Linked DNA regions of Labrys monachus. The protein of the gene in region 1 interacts with the protein of each later gene in a pairwise test. Links are inferred from orthologs where the notes say so. Each region holds a gene or a part of one and is shown on either strand. Other genes may lie near its edges.

Evidence for each region.
Region 2: the proteins of grxD (region 1) and J3R73_RS31275 interact in binary tests that used the Escherichia coli proteins (3 or more experiments, as listed by UniProt). The link is inferred for Labrys monachus from one-to-one orthologs.

Annotation. Positions count from the first base shown.
Region 1 is NZ_JAUSVK010000001.1:4,173,033-4,181,536, reverse strand. What follows is about bases 5,720-8,504. They hold grxD (Grx4 family monothiol glutaredoxin), read right to left. Parts: upstream 7,391-8,504; coding sequence 7,049-7,390; downstream 5,720-7,048. Other genes in these bases: purL (phosphoribosylformylglycinamidine synthase subunit PurL), read right to left, coding at 7,735-8,504; J3R73_RS19065 (BolA family protein), read right to left, coding at 7,488-7,718; J3R73_RS19075 (DMT family transporter), read left to right, coding at 6,022-6,930; J3R73_RS19080 (LysR family transcriptional regulator), read right to left, coding at 5,720-5,931. Also shown: J3R73_RS19105 (NADP-dependent isocitrate dehydrogenase), read right to left, coding at 1-1,111; J3R73_RS19100 (RNA methyltransferase), read left to right, coding at 1,327-2,073; murI (glutamate racemase), read left to right, coding at 2,299-3,120; rpsD (30S ribosomal protein S4), read left to right, coding at 3,317-3,934; J3R73_RS19085 (glutathione S-transferase family protein), read left to right, coding at 4,267-4,905; more of J3R73_RS19080, read right to left, coding at 4,972-5,719. UniProt on the Escherichia coli protein: Monothiol glutaredoxin involved in the biogenesis of iron-sulfur clusters.
Region 2 is NZ_JAUSVK010000001.1:6,864,323-6,876,516, forward strand. The notes cover bases 4,444-7,309. They hold J3R73_RS31275 (BolA family protein), read right to left. Parts: upstream 6,088-7,309; coding sequence 5,800-6,087; downstream 4,444-5,799. Other genes in these bases: mepK (peptidoglycan L,D-endopeptidase MepK), read left to right, coding at 4,444-5,682; J3R73_RS31280 (DUF2125 domain-containing protein), read left to right, coding at 6,306-7,309. Also shown: J3R73_RS31260 (sigma-54-dependent transcriptional regulator), read left to right, coding at 161-1,681; J3R73_RS31265 (L,D-transpeptidase family protein), read left to right, coding at 1,786-3,756; more of mepK, read left to right, coding at 4,060-4,443; more of J3R73_RS31280, read left to right, coding at 7,310-7,376; J3R73_RS31285 (tartrate dehydrogenase), read right to left, coding at 7,377-8,450; J3R73_RS31290 (SDR family NAD(P)-dependent oxidoreductase), read left to right, coding at 8,773-9,525; J3R73_RS31295 (asparaginase), read right to left, coding at 9,620-10,597; J3R73_RS31300 (ABC transporter substrate-binding protein), read left to right, coding at 10,819-12,194. UniProt on the Escherichia coli protein: Transcriptional regulator that plays an important role in general stress response. Has many effects on cell morphology, cell growth and cell division. Acts by regulating the transcription of many genes, including dacA (PBP-5), dacC (PBP-6), ampC and mreB.

The DNA.
Region 1 (8,504 bases):
TCATGAAGCCGGACTCGACGGTGTCGACGCAGACCTTTTCCAGCGTGGCGGAGAACTTGGCGAGTTCCGCATTGTCGTCGAGCTTGGCGCGATGGGCGAGCCCGCGCGTCCAGGCGAAGATCGAGGCGATGGAGTTGGTCGACGTCTCCTTGCCCTTCTGGTGCTCGCGATAGTGGCGGGTGACCGTGCCATGCGCCGCCTCGGCCTCGACGGTCTTGCCGTCGGGCGTGAGCAGGACGGAGGTCATCAGGCCCAGCGAGCCGAAGCCCTGCGCCACGATGTCGGACTGCACGTCGCCGTCGTAGTTCTTGCAGGCCCAGATGTAGCCGCCCGACCATTTCAGCGCCGAAGCGACCATGTCGTCGATCAGGCGATGTTCATAGGTCAGTTTGCGCTTGTCGAATTCCGCCTTGAATTCATTGGCGAAGATCTCGGCGAAGATATCCTTGAAGCGGCCGTCATAGACCTTCAGGATGGTGTTCTTCGTCGACATGTAGACAGGGAAATTGCGCTGCAGGCCGTAGTTGAAGGTAGCGCGGGCGAATTCCCGGATCGATTCGTCGAGGTTGTACATGGCGAGCGCCACGCCGTCGCCCGGCGACTTGTACACTTCCTTCTCGATCACCGTGCCGTCCTCGCCGACGAACTTGATCGTCAGCGTGCCCTTGCCCGGGAAGCGGAAATCGGTGGCGCGATACTGGTCGCCGAAGGCATGGCGGCCGACGACGATGGGCTGCGTCCAGCCCGGCACGAGGCGCGGCACGTTCTTGCAGATGATCGGCTCGCGGAAGATCACGCCGCCGAGGATGTTGCGGATGGTGCCGTTCGGCGACTTCCACATCTCGTGGAGGTTGAACTCCTTCACGCGGGCCTCGTCCGGCGTGATGGTGGCGCATTTCACCGCCACCCCGTGGCGCTTGGTGGCCTCGGCGGCCTCGATCGTGACCTTGTCGCCGGTCTTGTCGCGATTCTCGACGCCGAGATCGTAATAATCGAGCTGGATGTCGAGATAGGGGAAGATCAGCTTGTCCTTGATCTGCTGCCAGATGATGCGGGTCATCTCGTCGCCGTCCATGTCGACGACCGGATTGGCCACCTTGATCTTCGCCATCGTGCACGCCTCGTTTTTTGGAAATATGGCGGCCTATAGCACCGCCTCCCGGCGGGGGGAAGTTCAGGCCCCGGGGTTGCGGCAATTTTTGCCGCGCCGGTGCGGTGCGGGATCGAGGGGCCGGCCCTCCCGGATCGTTCCCCAAGGGGAACGGGGATCGACCCGACGGCCGATCGGCGCTATGGAGCTTGGATTCCCGTCTTTGGAACAATGCCGTGACGCCGCCCGTCGTGATTCTCGTCCGTCCCCAGCTCGCCGAAAATATCGGCATGTGCGCCCGTGCCATGATGAATTTCGGCCTCGTCGAGATGCGCCTCGTCGCCCCCCGCGACGGCTGGCCCAAGAAGGGCGCGCGCCAGGCCTCTTCCGGAGCCGCCTCGGTCCTCGACAATGCCAAGCTCTTCGAGACGACGCGGGACGCGGTCGCCGACCTCCATTACGTCCTCGCCACCACGGCGCGCGAGCGCGGCCAGATGAAGCCCGTCTTCGCCGCCGACGAAGCGGCCGCCAAGGTGCAGGATCTCGCCCAGGGCGGCTCCCGCGCCGGCATCCTCTTCGGGCCCGAGCGCATGGGCCTGTCCAACGACGACGTGGCGCTGGCGGATGCCATCGTCTCGTTTCCGGTCAGCCCGGCCTTCACCTCGATCAATCTGGCGCAGGCCGTGCTGCTCGTCGGCTATGAATGGTGGAAGCTGGTCTCCGGCGGCAAGGCGCCGATCGCCCCGACGCGGTCTTCGCCGCCGGCCACGCGCGAGCACATGCTCGCCTTCTTCGACTATGTGGAGAAGGAACTCGATGCCGTCTCCTTCTTCTATCCGCCGGAGAAACGCGACATCATGATGCGCAATTTCCGCAATATCTGGCACCGGCTCGAAATGACGGAGCAGGATGTGCAGACCATGCGCGGCGCCGTCGCCTCGCTCGTCGGCGGCAGGCAGGGCACGCGCACCCGGCGCGACTGAATGCCGGGGCGGACGCCGGTTCCGGGCGTGCCGCTTTGGGACCGAAAATTTCCGGCAGTGGAAACCCTTCCTTCACCCTCCTGCGGTTGAATGTGTATGCGCCCGGTTGGGTATTGCGTACGGGCAACTAAAATGCGGCGATTGAATCCGGTTGGCTTCGATCATTCGGAAGAAGACCCTGGACGGGTCGACCTTCTGGCTGGCACGGTTTATGGAGTTGCGGTCATGTCTGACCGCACTCCAACTGTCCTCGTCTTCGATTCGGGCCTCGGCGGCCTCACCGTCTTTTCCGAACTGCGGACGGCGCTTGCCGGCGCCCGCTTCGTCTATGCCGCCGACGATGCCGTGTTCCCCTATGGCCGCCTGCCCGAGGATGCCGTGATCGCCCGCGTGACCGCGGTCATGGACCGATTGATTCCCCTGTATCGGCCGGATGTCGTGGTGATCGCCTGCAACACCGCGTCCACCCTCGTCCTTCCCGCGTTGCGCAGCCGTTTCAGCACGCCCTTCGTCGGCACGGTGCCGGCCATCAAGCCGGCCGTGGCGCAGACGAGGACGGGACGTGTCGCCATTCTCGCGACGCCCGGTACCGTCCGGCGAGACTATACCCGCGCGCTCGTCCAATCCTTCGCTGCCGGCATCGCCGTGGAACTCGTCGGCGCGGTGGGCCTTGCTGCCCTGGCCGAGCGGCATCTGAAGGGCGAGGCGGTCGATCCTGCCGCCGTGCTGGCGGAAATCTCGCCCTGCTTCGTGGATACCGGCGGCCGGCGCACCGATATCGTCGTGCTGGCCTGCACGCATTATCCGCTGGTGCTGGACCTGATGCGGCAGGTCGCGCCCTGGCCGGTCGCCTGGCTCGATCCCGCGCCGGCCATCGCCCGCCGCACCGCCGACCTCCTCGGTCCGCTTCCCCCTTCGGCTGAGCCGGAGGAGGCGCTCGCCATCTTCACGAGCGGCGCCGGCGTGACCGATGCGCTCAGGAAGGCGTTGCTGGCGCGCGGCCTGCCTCGCCTCGGCGTCGAGACCATGGGAGCCCTCGTTCATTGACAGGGCTTCACGGCGCGATGCGCCTTCATGGAATTGACACAAGGTCCGCTTTCGACTAAGCGAACCCTACGCGCGGGGCCTTCGGGTCCCGCGTGATGTTTTACGCACCCGTGATGCCCGGTTTCGGGCATCTGTCAGCCGGCATCGGCAGAGGAGGGCGCGTTCCTCACCCGTCTGCAATTCAAAAGAGGACGCGATGTCCAAGCGCCACAACGCAAAGTATAAAATCGATCGCCGTATGGGCGAGAATATCTGGGGCCGTCCGAAGAGCCCGGTCAACCGCCGCGAATACGGTCCCGGCCAGCACGGCCAGCGCCGCAAGGGCAAGCTGTCCGACTTCGGCACGCAGCTGCGCGCCAAGCAGAAGCTGAAGGGCTATTACGGCTCGATCTCGGAAAAGCAGTTCCGCAAGATCTACGAGGAAGCCCTTCGTCTGCGGGGCGACTCGTCGGCCAACCTGATCGGCCTGCTCGAGCGCCGCCTCGATGCCGTCGTGTATCGCGCCAAGTTCGTGCCGACCGTGTTCGCTGCGCGCCAGTTCGTGAATCACGGGCATGTCAAGGTCAATGGCCGCCGCGTCAACGTGCCGTCCTACAAGGTCAAGCCGGGCGACGTGATCGAAGTCAAGGAAGCGTCCAGGGAACTCGTCCTCGTCCTCGAAGCGGTCGCCTCCGCCGAGCGTGACGTTCCCGACTATATCGAAGTCGACCATTCCAAGCTGATCGCCAAGTATATCCGCGTGCCGACGCTGCAGGACGTGCCTTACCCGGTCCAGATGGAGCCGAACCTGGTCGTCGAATTCTATTCGCGCTGATCGCTTTCAGCGCACGAGGTCGCAGAGGGGCCGCCCAGTGGGGTGGCCCTTCTTTTTATGAGATGAATCAAGAGATTTGCAGGCGCGGGAGACGGTGGTCGATCTTGTTGATGGTCGGCAAATCGGGATGGCCGCATTGCAAAAAGATCATGAGACATAAGAGTGTAGACGCTTATGGTCGGTAACGGTAAGCCGACAATGAGAAGAATTGATGGCCGCATGGCGGCGTACGGTCTACGAAGCGGGATGGTGAACCGAATCTCTCACCGCTGAATCTGCCATTTGTGTGGAGCTAGCCGGTCGTATCGGCCGGGCTGTGCTGCGAGGTCTAGATGGTCTACACGCTCTGGGGCGAACCTGATTCCGGCTCCTTCATGATTGAAGCCGCATTGGCGGAAGCAGGACAGCCGGTGAATCTGATCGACATAGATCTCACCAAGGACGAGCAGCATCACGCTCAATATCTCGCGATCAATCCCCTGGGCAAGATTCCCGCGCTGCGCTTCGAGGACGGCACGACGATCGTCCAGTCCGCGGCCATCCTGCTGGCGCTCAGCGAAGCGCATCCCGACGCCAATCTGATGCCGGCCATCGATGCGCCGGACCGCCGCCATGCCCTGCGGTGGCTCATCCACGTCGCTGCCGAAATCTATCCGCTGATCGAGGTCTACGACTACCCGCTGCGCTTTGCGCCGCCGGAAACCTCGGATACCGCCATGCGCTCGCGCGTGCGCCACCGGATCCGGGAGCGCTGGGTCCTGGTCGAGCAGGCGGCCAGTGCGGGAGGCAGTTTCCTGCTGTCCGGCTTCTCGGCCATCGATCTTGCCATCGCGGTCATCAGCAACTGGGCGATCGGCGCGGAATGGCGCGCGAAGGAATGCCCCAAGCTCACGCGGATCACGGAGACCGTCTCGGTCCGTCCGACCATCGCACCCGTGTGGCATCGGCATTTCGGCGAAAAACCGGCGTAGAGCATCGCGCGAATCGTCGACGGTGCCTTTCGATCCGGAAATGCGCCGAAGCCATGATCGGGACGATCAGCCCTTCTGGCGTGCCGTCGAGGCGAGAAAGCCGGCAATGGCGCCTTCGCCGTGGCCTGCCTCCTCGAGAAAACGCCTGGCGAATTCGGCGGCCGGGCCGCGCAGCGCCTCGTCGGGACGGATCAGGTGGAATGCGACGAGATTTTCCACCGACTGGCTCGAAATCGGCACGATGAGGCCCGCTGCCAGGGCCGCCTCCGTCAGCGGCGGCCGGGCGAGGGCGACACCGAGACCCTGCACGCAGGCGTCGAGCACGAGGTTGTAGTCCTCGAAGCGGCGGTCTTCGATGCGCGCCGTGTAACCGAGGCCGGCCGCCGCGAGCCAGCGCCGCCAGCCCTCGACGTTGGAATCGTGCAGGATCGGCAAGGCGAAAAGATCTGCTGCGTCGGGGGCGCCGCCGGTATCTTTCGCAAGCCGCTGCGCCAGAGCCGGGGCCGCGACCGGAAAGAGGGTCTCGCGCCAGAGCTGCATGCCGCGCACGCCGGCCCAGGGCCCCTTGCCGCAGCGTATGGCGAGATCGATGCCTTCGGCGAAGTCGGCGAGGCGGTGCTCGAGCACGAGTTCGACATGGAGATCCGTGCCCTCGAGCCGCGCGAGGCGGGAGAACAGCCACAGGGAGGCCACGGACGGCGTGACGGAGAGGCGGACCAGGGCGCGCCCGCGGGATTTCGTCCGCCGGTTCGCCGGCCAGCGTTCGCCATCGTCTTCGAGCAAAGCGAGGGCTTCCTCGGCTCGCGCGAGGAAGCGCATCCCCTCCGGCGTCAACATCACGCCTCGTGCCTCCCGATCGAACAGGCGAACACCCATCCAGCGCTCCAAGCGCCCGATCTGGCGCGAGACGGCGCCATGGGTGAGGCCGATCTGTTCGGCGGCAGCCGAGAACGAGCCCAGCCGTGCCGCGTGGGCAAAGGTTTCGAGGGTGTCCAGCGGCGGGAGCTTGGGGGAGCTGTGAACCATACGCACAGATGATCATCGATTGCGTTGCTTTTCAAGCAAGCCTGTCTCCTCTATTCCCGCCGCCTGGGCTCGGCCGAAGAGGTGGAAATCATGGACGCGACGACAAGCATGGCTGCAACTGCCGGGAAGGGCCGTGAATTCGACCTCGTCGCCTTCGGCGCGATCCTGTTCACCATCCTGTCCTGGGCGTCGTCCTTCGTGACGATACGCGTGTGCCTGGAATCGCTGACGCCGATCGATCTGGCGGCGGCGCGCTATGTCGCCGCCGGCCTTCTCGCCGCGGCCTATCTCGCACTGGCGCGCCCGCCCTTGCCGACGGGCGGCGACCTCATCCGCCTCGCGGTCGCCGGCGTTCTCTTCATCGCGCTCTATGCCGTGCTGCTCAACACCGGGGAGCTGACGGTGCCGGCAGGGCCTGCCAGCTTCATCATCAACACCATGCCGGTCTTCACGGCGCTGATCGCCTTCTTCCTGCTGGACGAGCGCTTCGGACGCTGGGGCTGGATCGGCACGGCGGTGTCCTTCGCCGGCGTGGGGCTGATCGCCGCGGCGGCGCGAGGCGATTTCCGGTTCGATCCCAACGCCCTGCTGATACTCGGTGCCGCCATGTGCGCGGCGGTCGCCAGCGTGCTGCAAAAGCCGGTGTTGCGGCGTCTCCCCGCCCTGGCGGTGACAGCCTGGATCTTGATGCTCGGCGCCATTCCCCTGCTGCCCGCGGTGCCGCAGACATGGACGGCGCTCACGCTCGCCCCGGCAAGGGTCGTGTGGTCGGTCCTCTACATGGTGCTGGTGCCGACGGCCGTCGGCTATGTCACCTGGGCGATCGCGTTGAAGCGGCTGAGCGCCGCGCGTGCCGCCAATTTCCTCTACGGCGTGCCGCCGACCGCGACGCTGATCGGCTTCGTCTGGCTCGGCGAGATCCCCACCGCCGCCGGCATGGCGGGCGGCGCGCTGGCGATCCTCGGCGTCGTCATCGTCAACGTCATGCGCGGGCGTTAGGCTTCGGCTCCAGGGAGAAGGGCGGAATCAGGCAGCCTGAATCAAGATGCCCGGGACCGGCCCGGGCATGAAGGCCGGCCGAACCGGCCGGCAAAGGGGCGGCAGGATCGCGCGACGGTCAGGCCCGCGCCGGCGCCTTGACCGGAATGTTCTTCTCCTGCAGGAACGTCACCAGTTCGCCGGACTGGAACATCTCGCGGGTGATGTCGCAGCCGCCGACGAATTCGCCCTTCACATAGAGCTGCGGCACTGTCGGCCAGTTGGAGAAATCCTTGATGCCGCTGCGCAGGTCCGGATTTTCCAGGACGTTGTGGTCCTTGTAGTCGACGTCGAGATAATCGAGGATCTGCACGATCTGTCCGGAAAAGCCGCACATCGGAAAGGCCTTCGTGCCCTTCATGAACAGTACGACGTCGTTGGACTTGATCTCATTCTCGATGAAGGATGCGATATCGCTCATGGTCAATCCCGATCTCAAAGGCTGATTTAAGTCATTTAAGCACGTCGCGGCGCAATGTCATGGGCCGCGACCAACTATTTGGCTGAAGCCTGCCGTTTCAGGGCGCGGAGGTGGTCAAGGCGAGGGCGTGCAGGACGCCGCCCATTCTTCCCTTCAGCGCCGCATAGACCATCTGGTGCTGCGCGACGCGGGATTTGCCGCGAAAGGCCTCGGAGACCACGGTGGCCGAATAATGGTCGCCATCGCCGGCGAGGTCCCGGATCTCGACCCGGGCGTCGGGGAGGCTCGCCTTGATAAGCGCTTCGATATCGGTGGCCGGCATCGGCATGGGGCGGAAATCCTTCTCAGGCAGCCTTGCCGGCCGCATCCATCAGGCCGGGCAGGAAGGCTTCATGGCGCTCGCTGAGCGTCGAAACCACGATGGGCCTGCCTTCGGGCAGGATCAAGGCGTTTCCGCCGGTTCTGCCCAGGACGATGACGGGGATATCGGCATCCGCGGCCGCCTTGCTGAAGGAGCCGACCGTGCCGGGGGACAGGGCCACGACATAGCGGCCCTGGTCTTCACCGAACCAGAAGGCATGGGGATGGGTGCCCTGCGGCGCCTTGGAAAGATCGGCGCCGATGCCTCCGGCCATCGCCATCTCGGCCACGGCCACCGCGAGGCCGCCGTCCGAGACGTCGTGGCAGGTCTTCACGACGCCGGCACGGATCTGGCTGCGGATGAAGTCGCCGCGGCGCTTCTCGGCGGCGAGATCGACCGGCGGCGGCGCTCCTTCCTCCCGCCCGATGATCTCGGCGAGCCAGACGGACTGCCCGAGCCAGCTTCCGGCCTCGCCGACCAGCACGACCGTCTCGTCGGCCGCCTTGAAGGCGATGGACGCGGTGACGGCGACATCCTCGACGAGGCCGACGCCGCCGATCGTCGGGGTCGGCAGGATGCCGCGTCCGTTGGTCTCGTTGTAGAGGGAGACGTTGCCGGACACGATCGGGAAGTCGAGCGCGCGGCAGGCCTCGCCGATGCCGTCGAGGCAGCCGACGAACTGGCCCATGATGTCCGGCCGTTCCGGATTGCCGAAATTGAGATTATCGGTCACGGCGAGCGGCAGCCCGCCCA
Region 2 (12,194 bases), 2.7 Mb from region 1 along the record:
CAGTCCTTCACGCTTCTGCTCCTAGATGATCCGAAACGGCACATCGGGGCGCGGCCCCGAGGCGGGCTTGCCCTGGTCGGAGCTTCGGACCGGCCAGGGCAAGCGCGCGGAATTCGTAGATTGCAAGATTTGGGCATTGCAGGAATTCGGCGGGGGATTGATGGGTTCGACTGTTCTGATTGCCGATGATGATCCGGTGCAGCGCCGGCTCCTCGAAGCGATGGTGCGGCGCTTCGGCTACCATGCGCGGCTCGCCGACGGCGGCGAGGCGGCGCTGCGCGAAATCGAGGCGGGCCGGATCGACCTCGTCATCCTCGATCTCGTCATGCCCGATCTAGACGGCATGGGCGTGCTGGGCCGCCTGCGGGCCAAGGGCATCGCGGTGCCCGTCATCGTCCAGACCGCGCATGGCTCGATCGACGCGGTGATCTCGGCCATGCGGGCGGGCGCGGCCGATTTCGTGGTCAAGCCGGTGGGCGGCGAAAGACTGCAGATATCGATCCGCAACGCCTTGCGGATGCATGCGCTCGAGCGCGATGCCCGCCTGCTGGCGAAGCGTTCGGCCGGCCTTCTCGGCTTCAGGGACATGGTCGTGCGCAGCCCCGAGATGGAACGCGTGGCCCATCTCAGCGAGCGGGCGGCGGGCTCGGCCATTCCCGTCCTGATCGAGGGCGAGGCCGGCACCGGCAAGCAGACCGTGGCGCGGGCGATCCACGGGACCGGCGAGCGCCGGGGCCGCCCGTTCGTCGCCGTCAACTGCGCCGCGCTGCCCGAGGAGACGGCCGAGGCGATCCTGTTCGGCCATGAGAAGAACAGCGTCGCCGGCGCGCCGGACAGGCAGGTGGGCAAGTTCGCCGAGGCGCATGGCGGCACGCTATTCCTGGAAGACATCGGCGAACTGCCGCTGGACCTCCAGGCCAGGATCGTCGAGGCGCTGCGCAGCGGCGAGGTCGGGCCGGTCGGGGCGCGCCGGCCGGTGCGCACCGAGTTCCGGCTGATCTCCTCGACCAGCTGCAACCTCATCGAGCGGGTCAAGGCCGGCCTGTTCCGCGAGGATCTCTATTACCGCCTGCACGTCTTTCCCATCATGCTGCCGCCGCTGCGGCTGCGGCGGGACGACGTCGGCGAGCTCGCGCGGCATTTCCTGGCGCGATTCTCGGTCGAGGAGGGCCGGCGCGTCCGCTCCATCTCGGCCGAGGCGCTGGCGATGCTGGCGGCCTATGACTGGCCCGGCAATGTCCGCCAGCTGGAAAATGCGGTGTTCCGGGCGGTGATCCTGGCGGAGGGCGACGAGGTCGGGGTGGCCGAGTTCCCGCAGATCGCGGCGCGCGTGGAGGGCTTCGACGTGCGCATCCCCTCCGCGCCGCTGCTGCCGCCCAGGCCCGTCCATGCCGGCCCGGCGATGATCACCGGGCAGCCCCTGCGGGAGATCGTCACGGTGCGCGATCCCCATACCATGGCGATGCTCGACGCGCGGGGCGACGTGCGGACCATGGCCTCCCTGGAGGCCGACATGCTGAAATTCGCCATCCGGCACCATCGCGGCCAGATGACGGAGGTCGCCCGCAAGCTCGGCATCGGGCGCTCGACCCTTTACCGCAAGCTGAAGGAATTGGGCCTTGACGAAGCGGCGATCGGCGTGAGACCCGAAGTCTTCCCCGATGCCCACCGGGCGGCGTGATCGTTCGCACACCGGATTTTGTATTGAAACTGGCATTGTCGCGTTCACAATCCGATTGATGGAAAGGTGGCGCCTTACCTTCGGCGTCATGATTGAGGGATAAAATGAATTGCCGCGCTAACTTGCTGGCTTCGGTTGCTCTGGCCCTGGCCCTGGGTGCGTTCACCGTCCCGGCCCTGGCCGGGAGCGGCCTCGAGCCTTCCGCCATCGACGTGCCGGCACTGAGCCCGGCCGAGCAGGAACACGCCTACGCGCCGGCGAGCCCACAGACGGAACCGGCCGCCGCCTCGCCCCGGGGCGAACGGGCGGCGCTGTCCGCCGATCCGCAGCCGGATCCCGGCCCCGTCTCCACCTCCTCGCTGGCGCCCGCGCCGGTCGGCGACGTGCCGGTGCCGCTGCCGGCGCTGGCACAGGAGCCGTCGGCGGCGGCGTCCCCCGCCCATGCCGCCGATCCCGCTCTGGCCTCGACCATGCCGGCCGCGCCGTCCGGCCCGGAGCCGGGGCCGATGCCGGCCGTGCAGCAGCCCGCGCCGGCCGTGCAGAGCACGCCTCCCGCGGCCGCCGCCGAGCCGGTGGAAACACCGCCGTCGGTCCGCGCGCCGCAGGACGCCGCGGCCGTCGCCGCCAGCCTCGCCGCCCGGCTCGAAGACCTCGTGGCCCGGCACGGCCAGGACGCGCAGGCGATCAGCGATTTCTACGGCCTGCGCAATCATGCGCCGCTCTGGGTGGTCGACGGCGCCCTGACGCCGGTCGCCAAGGCGCTGGTCGAGCGCATGAGCCGTGCCGGCGATGACGGCCTCGACGCTGCGGCCTTCCATGTCGGGGGCCTCGACATCTTGGCCTCGGCCGGCGCCGACGGCCAGGCGCAGACGGAGGTCGCCATCGCCTCCGCCATCCTGACCTATATCCGGCAGGCTTCGAGCGGGCGGGTGGACACCCGCCAGATCGGCCGCGACATCGTGCCCGCCGTCAACATGCCGGAGGCCGTCGCCGCGCTGGCTTCGGTCGCCATCGCCGCCGATCCCGTCGCCGTGCTCGAAGGCTACAATCCGGTCGCCCCGCAATATCTGGCGCTGAAGCGCAAGCTCGCCGAGGTGCGCGCCGCCAATGCCGCGACGGCCCGGACCGCGCCGCCGCTGGTGCCGCCCGGCCCGACGCTCAGGGTCGGCATGAGCGACACCCGCGTGGCGGTGCTGCGCACCCGCCTCGGGCTGACCGCCAGCGACGGCGACGGCGCCGTCTATGACGAGGCGCTGCAGAAGGCGGTGCGCGACTTCCAGGCGCAGCGCAACCTCAAGGCCAGCGGCACGCTCGGCCCTGCGACCGTGGCGGCGCTGAACAGCGCGCTGCGCACCCCGCGAATCAATATCGAGAGCGAGATCGTCGCCAATATGGAGCGCTGGCGCTGGCTGCCGCACGACATGGGCGATTCCTACGTGCTGGTGAACGTGCCGGAATACAAGGTCCGCGTGATCAGGAACGGCGTGCCCGTCCTGGAATCGAAGGTGGTCGTCGGCAAGCCGAACACGCCGACGCCGCTGTTTTCCGACACCATGGATTTCGTGGTGATGAACCCGTCCTGGAACGTGCCCCAGTCGATCATCAAGAAGGAATATCTGCCCAAGCTGGCGGAGGATCCCGATTACCTGGCCCGCCACGGCTTCGTGGTGACCTATCGCGACGGCCAGATGCAGGTGCGCCAGCCGCCGGGCGAGGACAATGCGCTCGGCCACATCAAGTTCATGTTTCCAAACAATTTTTCGGTCTACCTGCACGACACTTCGACACGCAGCCTGTTCGCCAAGGACAAGCGCGCCTTCAGTCATGGTTGCGTTCGCGTGGATAATCCTTACAACTTCGCGGAGACCGTCATGGGCGCTGAAAACGGCTGGACGGCGAATCGCGTGGAAAGCATGGTCGGCGGGCGCGAGCAACGCATCGACCTGAAGCAGAAGATCCCCGTCCACATTGCCTATTTCACCGCCTATGTGGACGAGGGCGGCGAGTTGAAACTTGTCGATGACCTCTACGGGTACGACCAAAAGGTCGTTTCGGCACTTGGCCTGCGGGGGTAGAATCTGATAAGGAACTGTTAACCCTATTTCGCGTTGGTGTGTTGCCACCAATTCTGCCTTCCTCTTTTTGCCATGTTCCGCAGGCAAGGAGATGTTTCAAAAGCCGCTTCGGCGGCTATTAAAAAGGGGTCGAACGGTGCATCAACGGTGCCTTAACCATTCTCGGCGAGACTCCCGCCCTTCGGACTACGCTCGGGGCGCTCTTGCGGCCTCGCTCCCGCAGTCTAACCGCCGAGAGCCGTAATCGTGCAAAACCCATTCAGCTTTCTGCCCCGGATCCGAGTGTCGCGTGCCGGCCGAATCATGGCCACCGCCTTTGCCTCGACCATGGCGATGTGGGCCGCGGTCGACCAGACCGAGAGCGCGATCGCCAATGGCGAGACCCGCTCGCTGTCGATGAAGCATCTCCATACCGGCGAGACGATCAACATCACCTACAAGCGCGACGGCCGGTATGATTCCGACGCGCTCAAGAAGCTGAACTGGTTCCTGCGCGACTGGCGGCGCGACGAGCCCACGCGCATGGATCCGCGCCTGTTCGACACCATCTGGCTCGCCTATCACGCGGTCGGCGCCACCCAGCCCGTCAACGTCGTGTGCGGCTACCGTTCGCCCGAAACCAACGGCATGCTGCGCCGGCGCTCGCGGGGCGTCGCCAAATTCAGCCAGCATACGCTCGGCAAGGCGATGGACTTCTTCATTCCCGGCGTGCCGCTGTCCAAGCTGCGCGTCGCAGGCCTTCGCCTCCAGCGCGGCGGCGTCGGCTTCTACCCGACCTCGGGCTCGCCCTTCGTGCATATGGATGCCGGCGGTGTCCGCATGTGGCCGCGCATGTCGCGCAGCGAGCTGGCCTCCGTGTTCCCCGACGGGAAGACGGTGCTCATCCCGGCCGACGGCCGCCCGATGGCGGGCTATCAGGTCGCCATGAACGAGATCCTGCGCAAGGGCGGCACCGTCGGCGGCCGGCAGGGCGCGGGCGACGATGACGGCGGTGGCGGCGACGACAATGGCGGCGGCGGTTTCTTCGCGAGCCTGTTCGGCCATCGCAGCAGCCAGACGCCTTCCGAGACCATGATGCAGGCCTCGGCATCCTCGCGCGGCGGCCTCGTGGCGCCGTCCTCGTCCGCACCGGCTCCCACCGTCGTGGCGATGGCCAGGCCGGCCCAGCTCGAATCGCCCGCCCGCATGGCCTCGATCCCCCTTCCCGAACGGCGGCCCTCGGGCATCGACGCCTCGGTTGAGGTCGCCGATGCCGGCGACAGCGTTCCCGACATGACCAGCGCTTCGGCGTCCAACGTGCCGCTGCCGCCGGTCCGTCCGGATGGCGGACCGGTGCCGTCGGCGCCGCCCCAGCAGGTTGCGTCTCTCGATGGCCCGGCCATCGCCCAGGATGTGAGCGCCGCGGCGCCGGCCGCCGCGATGCCGGCACGGCCGGCTTCGATCACGCCGTCCGCCGAGAAGGTTCCGGTGGCCCGTCCCGCCTCGGCCTCCGCGACGCTGCAGCCGCGCCCTGCGATCTTCGCCGACCTGTCCAAGGGTGGCGAAGGCTTCATGAAGCGCAGTGCCGGCCGGCAGCCCCAGCGGGCGCTCGGTTTCGCCGATGTTTCGCCGGTGACCCGTACGGCCCGGCCGCCTCGTCCGACCCTGACGGCGACCCGCTTCGAGAAGCTCAACTTCGTTTCCCTGTCGGCCCCGGTCCCTTCGGCGCGCAACAAGGAGCAGGCCCAGCTCATCAAGCCGGACCTGACCACGACGGCCTCGCTGATCGCCGCCCCATCGCGCACGGTGCTGATCAAGTTCGGCGTCGCGGCCTATCAGGACCTGCGCGCCGAGAAATTCTCGGGCGCGGCGGTGAAGCCCCTGCGCACCGCGAGCTTCTCGCCGATGCCGGACATCTTCACCGGCTCGATCGTCTCCTCGAACTGAGACGGGATCGCATCCCCTAGAGCAAAGCGCGTTCAGGCAGAAACGGCGGTTTGTTCTAACTCTTTGTTTTTCGACGCGTCTTTGCGTTTTGCCGATTCCGTCAAAACATAAAACGCTCTACCAGCGGGCCGGTTCGCCCGGCGCGCTGGCTTCGATCGCCAGGGCATGAACGCCGCGTGCGAAGGCGGGCGCCAGCGCCTCGTTCACCATGCGGTGGCGGTCGACACGGCTGCGGCCGGTAAAGGCCGCCGAAACGATGCGTACGCGAAAATGGCTCTCTCCTCCGTCTCGATGGCCGGCATGCCCGGCATGATCAGCCGATTCGTCGAGCACGGCCAGGCGCTCGGGCCGCAGGGCCGCGTGAAGGGACGCTTCGATCAGATCGCGGATGGCAGGAACGGACATGGTGACTCCCGGGCAGCGGATTTTCCGTTCGGAGGGGGCGGGCAGGCTCGGCTGAAGGTCGCTGCGTCTGCCGCCGCGAGGCCTGGGCGCCCGGCGACGGATGTCGCGGTTGCTGGCCGCCGAAATACCTCATTTCATTCCGATAGAGCAAGCCGGACCGGCTGACGGTTCCATCCAGTCGGCCGCCAGCGGCCGTCACCCCATCGCGAGACCAAGCCTTGCCGACCTCCCCTCCCGCCCCATCGCAGCGTCGTGCCTCGGGTAGGCGCGTCTTCCTGCCGACCCTGCTTCTCGGCGTCGTCGTCGTCGCGTGGTCCGGCTTCTGGTGGTACGCCTCGACGCGCGTGCAGTCCGAATGGAGCCGCTTCGTGGTGCGGCAGGCGGAACTCGGGCGCCAGATCCGCTGTGCCGACCAGAGCTTCGGCGGCTATCCCTTCCGCCTGGAGGTCCGCTGCACCAATCCGCAGGTCACCTCGACCCGGCCCGGGCAGTCCTTCGACGTGCACCTGGCCGATCTCGGCGCGGTGGCGCAGGTCTACCAGCCCAATAAGGTCATCCTCGAGGCCAAGGGTCCGCTGACCGTCGTCGACGGGGAAGGCGAGGGCGCGACGGTCACCGCGAACTGGGCGAGCGCCGAGGCCAGCATGGGGATCTGGACGTCGGGTCCGAGCAATGCCGACATCGTCATCAAAGGGCTCGACGCCAACGCCACCAGAGCGGGGCAGGCGACCTCCCTCGTCGCCGGCGCCAATGTCGAGGCCCACATCCGGCTGGCGGTGGGCGCCAATGCGGCGCCCGGCGCCTATGACGTGGTGGCCAAGGCCGATGCGGGCAGCATGCCGCCGCTCGACAGGATGCTGGGCGGACCGGAGCCCCTCAGCGGCGAGTTCCAGGCGACCGTCACCCAGATCGACCTGCAGCCCAGGCCGATGCGGGAGCGCCTGCGTGCCTGGGCGGCCGATGGCGGTTCGCTGCAGATCGTGCTCGCGCAGCTCAATCGCGGGCCGAGCAGCGTGAAGGCGGCGGGAACGGTGGCGCTGGACGATGGCGGCCACCCCGCCGGCGACCTCACCGTCGCCCTCGCCGGCATCAACGAGATGAGCGGTTCCCTGCAGCAGGCGGGGCTGGCGTCGGGCCGGCTGGTCGGCCTGATGGGCGTCGGCCTGTCGATGCTCGGCAAGCCGACGAACATCGACGGCAAGACCGCCGTGGAGGTGCCGGTCAGGCTCGCCAACGGCAAGGTCAGCATCGGCTCCTTCCCGGCCGGCCGGCTGCCCAGCCTGTTCTGATCACGCCTCGCGGCGGATCGCGCTGCAGACCGCGGCGGTGATCTCCTGCGTGGTCGAGGTGCCGCCGAGATCCGGCGTGAGCGGGAAATTGCCGCCCGTGACCTGCTCGATGGCCCGCATCAGCCGGGCGGCCGCCGGTGCTTCGCCGAGATGCTCCAGCATCATGGCGCCGGTCCAGAACGTCGCCAGCGGATTGGCGATGCCCTTCCCGGCGATGTCGAAGGCCGAGCCGTGGATCGGCTCGAACATCGAGGGATATCGGCGGCTCGGGTCGATGTTCGCCGTGGGCGCGATGCCGAGGCTGCCCGCGAGCGCCGCGCCGAGATCGCTCAGGATGTCGGCGTGGAGATTGGTGGCGACCACCACGTCGAGGCTTTCGGGCTTCAGCACCATGCGTGTCGTCATGGCGTCGACCAGCACCTTGTCCACCGCCACCTCGGGAAAGGCGGCCGCGACCTCGGCGGCGATCTCGTCCCACAGCACCATGCCGTGGCGCTGGGCGTTGGATTTCGTCACCACGCTGACCTGCCGCCGGGTGCGCGTCATGGCGAGCCGGAAGGCGAACTCCATGATGCGCCGGACGCCGGTGCGCGTGAAGATCGAGGTTTCCGTCGCCACTTCCTCCGGCTGGCCGCGATGGGTGCGACCGCCATTGCCGGAATATTCGCCCTCGCTGTTCTCGCGCACGATGACGAAATCGACGTCCTCAGGCCGGGCGTTGCGCAGCGGGCCGGCGATACCCGGCAGGAGCCGGACGGGCCGCACATTGGCATATTGGTCGAAGCCCTGGCAGATGGCGAGGCGCAGGCCCCACAATGTGAGGTCGTCGGGCAGGCCGGGATCGCCGACCGCGCCGAAATAGATGGCGTCGAAGCCGCGCAGCGTGTCGAGGCCGTCGGCGGGCATCATGCGCCCGGTCTGGCGGTAGAAATCCGATCCCCACGGAAATTCGGTGACCGCCAGCCGGAAGTCGCCGCAGCGCCGCTCCAACTCGGCGAGCACCTGGAGGCCGGCCGCGATGACCTCCTTTCCGATGCCGTCGGCGGGAATGGCGGCGATCGAATGCTGACGCATGGGTCTTTCTCCTCGGCCTCGGCCGGCAGGGTTGCAGCAGGGGCGCCCGCCCGCCGGGGCGGGAGCGGAGATGCCTGCCGTCCGACCTCGATAGCGGCGGCGGCCGGGCCTGACAAGCGAGCCGATGCGAGGCGGCGTGAAGGAAGCGCGCTGGCCGCCCGCGATCTCCGAGGATAGGCTTGCCGAGGTCGGCGGCGCAGGAGGTCGGGACGATGAACACACCTGTCCCTTTTCACCCGCGTTCTCTTGCCCCTCGGGGTGACAGGGGCGTTCCCGGCGCCGCCGCCGTTTTTCCGCCAGCAAAGGAGGGGCCAGGATGGCCATGAAGACCGCAATCATCACCGGAGGCGGGATCGGCATCGGCCGGTCCTCCGCCTTCGCCTTCGCCCGGGCCGGCTACCGCGCGATCGTGACCGACGTCCTCGAGGCGGAAGGCCGCGATGTCGTCGAGGCGATCGCCGCCGAGGGCGGCAGCGCCGAGTTCCACGCGCTCGACGTGCGCAGCACGCAGCAGGCCGATGCGGTCGTCGCCGAGGTGGAGAGGAAATACGGACCGCTCGACGTCGTGCTCGCCAATGCCGGCATCGCCCACAAGGTGCCGCTCGCGCAGCTGACCGACGAGAAATGGGACCAGACGCTCGACATCGACCTCGGCGGCGTCTTCCGCATCGTGCGCGCCGCCGCGCCGGCCATGCGACGCAACGGCAAGGGCAGCGTCATCGCGCTGTCCTCGATCATGGGCGTCGCCTATGGCTGGGACGAGCATGTGCACTACTCGGCCGCCAAGACCGGCGTCGTCGGCCTGGTGCGCGGCCTCGCCGTCGAACTGGCGCGCGACGGGGTGCGCGTCAACGGCATCGCGCCCGGCTATATCCGCACCGCCCAGGCGCTCTCGAAGGAGCACTCCCTCGGCCCCGAGGGGCTGGAGGCCGCGGCGAAGTTCATCCCGCTCGGGCGCACCGGCGAGCCGGAGGAGGTCGCCGATGTCGCCGTGTTCCTCGCCTCCGAGGCGGCCCGCTACATCACCGGACAGGTGATCGTGGTGGATGGCGGCCTGCTCGTCGGGCGGTATTGAGAGGCTGCGTCGGGCCTGCAAGCCGCGCATGTGCTGGGAGAAGGTCGGTCGGTGACCGACGCTCCCCGCACAGGGCCGCTGCCGGCCGATGGCGCTACCCGCCGAGATAGTCGATCTCCGCCCTCAGCGCCTCGCTGTCCAGGCCGAGCCCGAGAAGCAGGGCGGCGAGGATGCGCGCCTTGGGGCCGTTGAGGTCGCCGGCGAAGATCACGCCGCCGTCGGCGAGGTCCCGGCCGCCGCCATTGCCGTAGACCGGCTTCACCCGGCCCTTGGGGCAGCGCGAGGTCATGATCACGGGAATGCCGGCGCGGACGATCTCGACCGCCGCCGCCGTGACGGCGGGCGGGGCGTTGCCGAGCCCGAACCCCTCGAGGACGAAGGCCTTGGTGCCATGGGCGGCGGCATAGCGCAGATAACCGTCGGTCGAGCCCATCGAGAGCTTGACGAGCTCCACCGCCGGCTCGAGGGCGGCGGGCGCATAGGTCCGGCGCAAAGTCGGCCGGCGATGGACGAACACCTGTCCCGCGTCGATCTCCCCGAGCTTGCCGTGCTCGCCGGACATGAAGGTGTCCACCCGCGAGGTATGGGTCTTGGTCACGTCGCGGGCGGCGTGGAATTCCTGCTCGAAGCAGATCATGGCGCCGAGGCCGCGGGCCGCTGGCGCGGCGGCGAGGCGCACGGCGTCGGCGATGTTGCGGGGGCCGTCGGTGTCGGGCTGGTCCGCGGCGCGCTGGGCGCCGGTGAACACCACGGGCTTGTCGCCGCGCAGGAGCAGCTCGGCCATGTAGGCGCTCTCCTCCATCGTGTCGGTGCCGTGGGTGACGACCACGCCGTCGCAGCCGCCGTCGAGCTTGGCGTTGATGCGGGCGGCGAGCGCGAAGGCCAAAGGCAGGTCGAAGGCATAGCTGCCGATGTTGCAGAACTCCTCGACCTCCAGCTCGATGTCCGGCAGCGGATCGTGGAGGCTGGCCCGCAAGTCATGGCCGCTGACGCCGGCGACCGTATGGCCCGTCTCGCTGTTGCGCCGCGATGCGATCGTGCCGCCGGTGGTTATCAAACAAATCTTCTTCATCTGGCTCTATCTCGGTTGCGCTGCCGCCGACGTTGGTCTGACCAAATATTCTATATAATTCAAATTTTGGCCATAAAGTGCAAAGTTTGTGCAGATGCTGCTCATTTTTTTCCATTGACGGCCTGACCAATATAATGGCTCTATCTAAGTGGCAAATCTCGGTCTGACCAAAAAGGCAAAAGGCGGAGCTTGCCGCCACACCATCACCCCTGGGGATCAACATGTCTGACCCGTTTACGCGAATGAAGCTTGGGCCTTCCCGCCGGCAATTCCTGCAGGTGGCCGCGGCGGCCGGCGGCGCCGCGGTGCTGCCCGCGTCCTTCGGGGCGAACGAGGCGGCGGCGCAGGGCGCCGGCGACACGCTGGTGATCGCCGCGCCGGCGACGCCGCAGGGGCTCGACATCGAATTCGACGTGAGCCTCGGCTCCATCGACTCGCTGGGGGCTCTCTACGAATACATGCTCGGCTATGAGAAGGTACCCGACCCCGACGCCCCCGGCGTGCTGCGGGAGGATACCTCGGTGCATGCCGACAAGCCCGACGGCATGGCGCTCAAGGGGCGCCTCGCCGAATCCTGGGAGGTCTCGCCGGACGGTCGCAAGGCGACGTTCAAGCTGCGCGAGGGCGTCAAGTCCAACTGGGGCAATACCTTCTCGTCCAAGGACGTCAAGTGGACCTGGGACCGCAAGTTCAACCTGAAGGGCCAGGGCCTGTTCCAGACCGCGGTGCTCGGCCTGACCTCGCCCGACCAGATCAAGGTCGAGGGCGAGCATGCGATCTCCTTCAATCTCGAAAAGCCCAACCCGCTGTTGCTGAAGCAGCAGTGCAACCTCGCCAATCCCATCTACGACGCCACCAAATGCGCCGAAGTCGGCGGCTCGGCCGACCCCTGGGCCGTCGCCTTCCTCAAAAACGACAGCGCCGGCTTCGGCCCCTACCGCCTCGCCCAGCTCGTGCGCGGCCAGCAGGCCGTCTTCGAGGCGCGCGACGATTACTGGGACACCAAGCCGGCGATGAAGCGCGTGATCATGCGCGAAGTGCCGCAGTCGGCGAGCCGCTTCTCGCTCCTGCAGGGCGGCGCCGTCGACATCGCGCAGTTCCTGCAGCCGCGCGAGCTGGAGGCCCTGAAGAAGCAGAAGAACGTCGCGGTCGATGCCGTCAACTCGTCCTACATGATCTGGCTGGAACTCAACGCCAAGATCAAGCCGTTCGACAATGTCGACGTGCGGCGCGCCGTCAACCTCGCTCTGCCGCGCGACGAGATCATCCGCACCATCTATTACGGCTATGCCGACGCCCAGACCGCGCCGATGCCCTACATCTATCCGATGGTGGACAAGAGCTTCTTTTCCTACAAATATGATGTCGCCAAGGCCAAGGACCTGCTCGCCAAGGCCGGCTTCGGCAAGGGCGTGAGCACGACGCTGTCCTACAATGCGGGCGATCCGACGCAGGAGCCGATCGCGCTCCTGATCCAGACCTCGCTGCGCCAGATCGGCATCGAGCTCACGCTGGAAAAGCTTCCGGCGGGCGTGTTCTACGAGAACGTCACCAAGCGCGCCAAGCCGATGATCTTCTATCTGGATTCGCCGTGGAC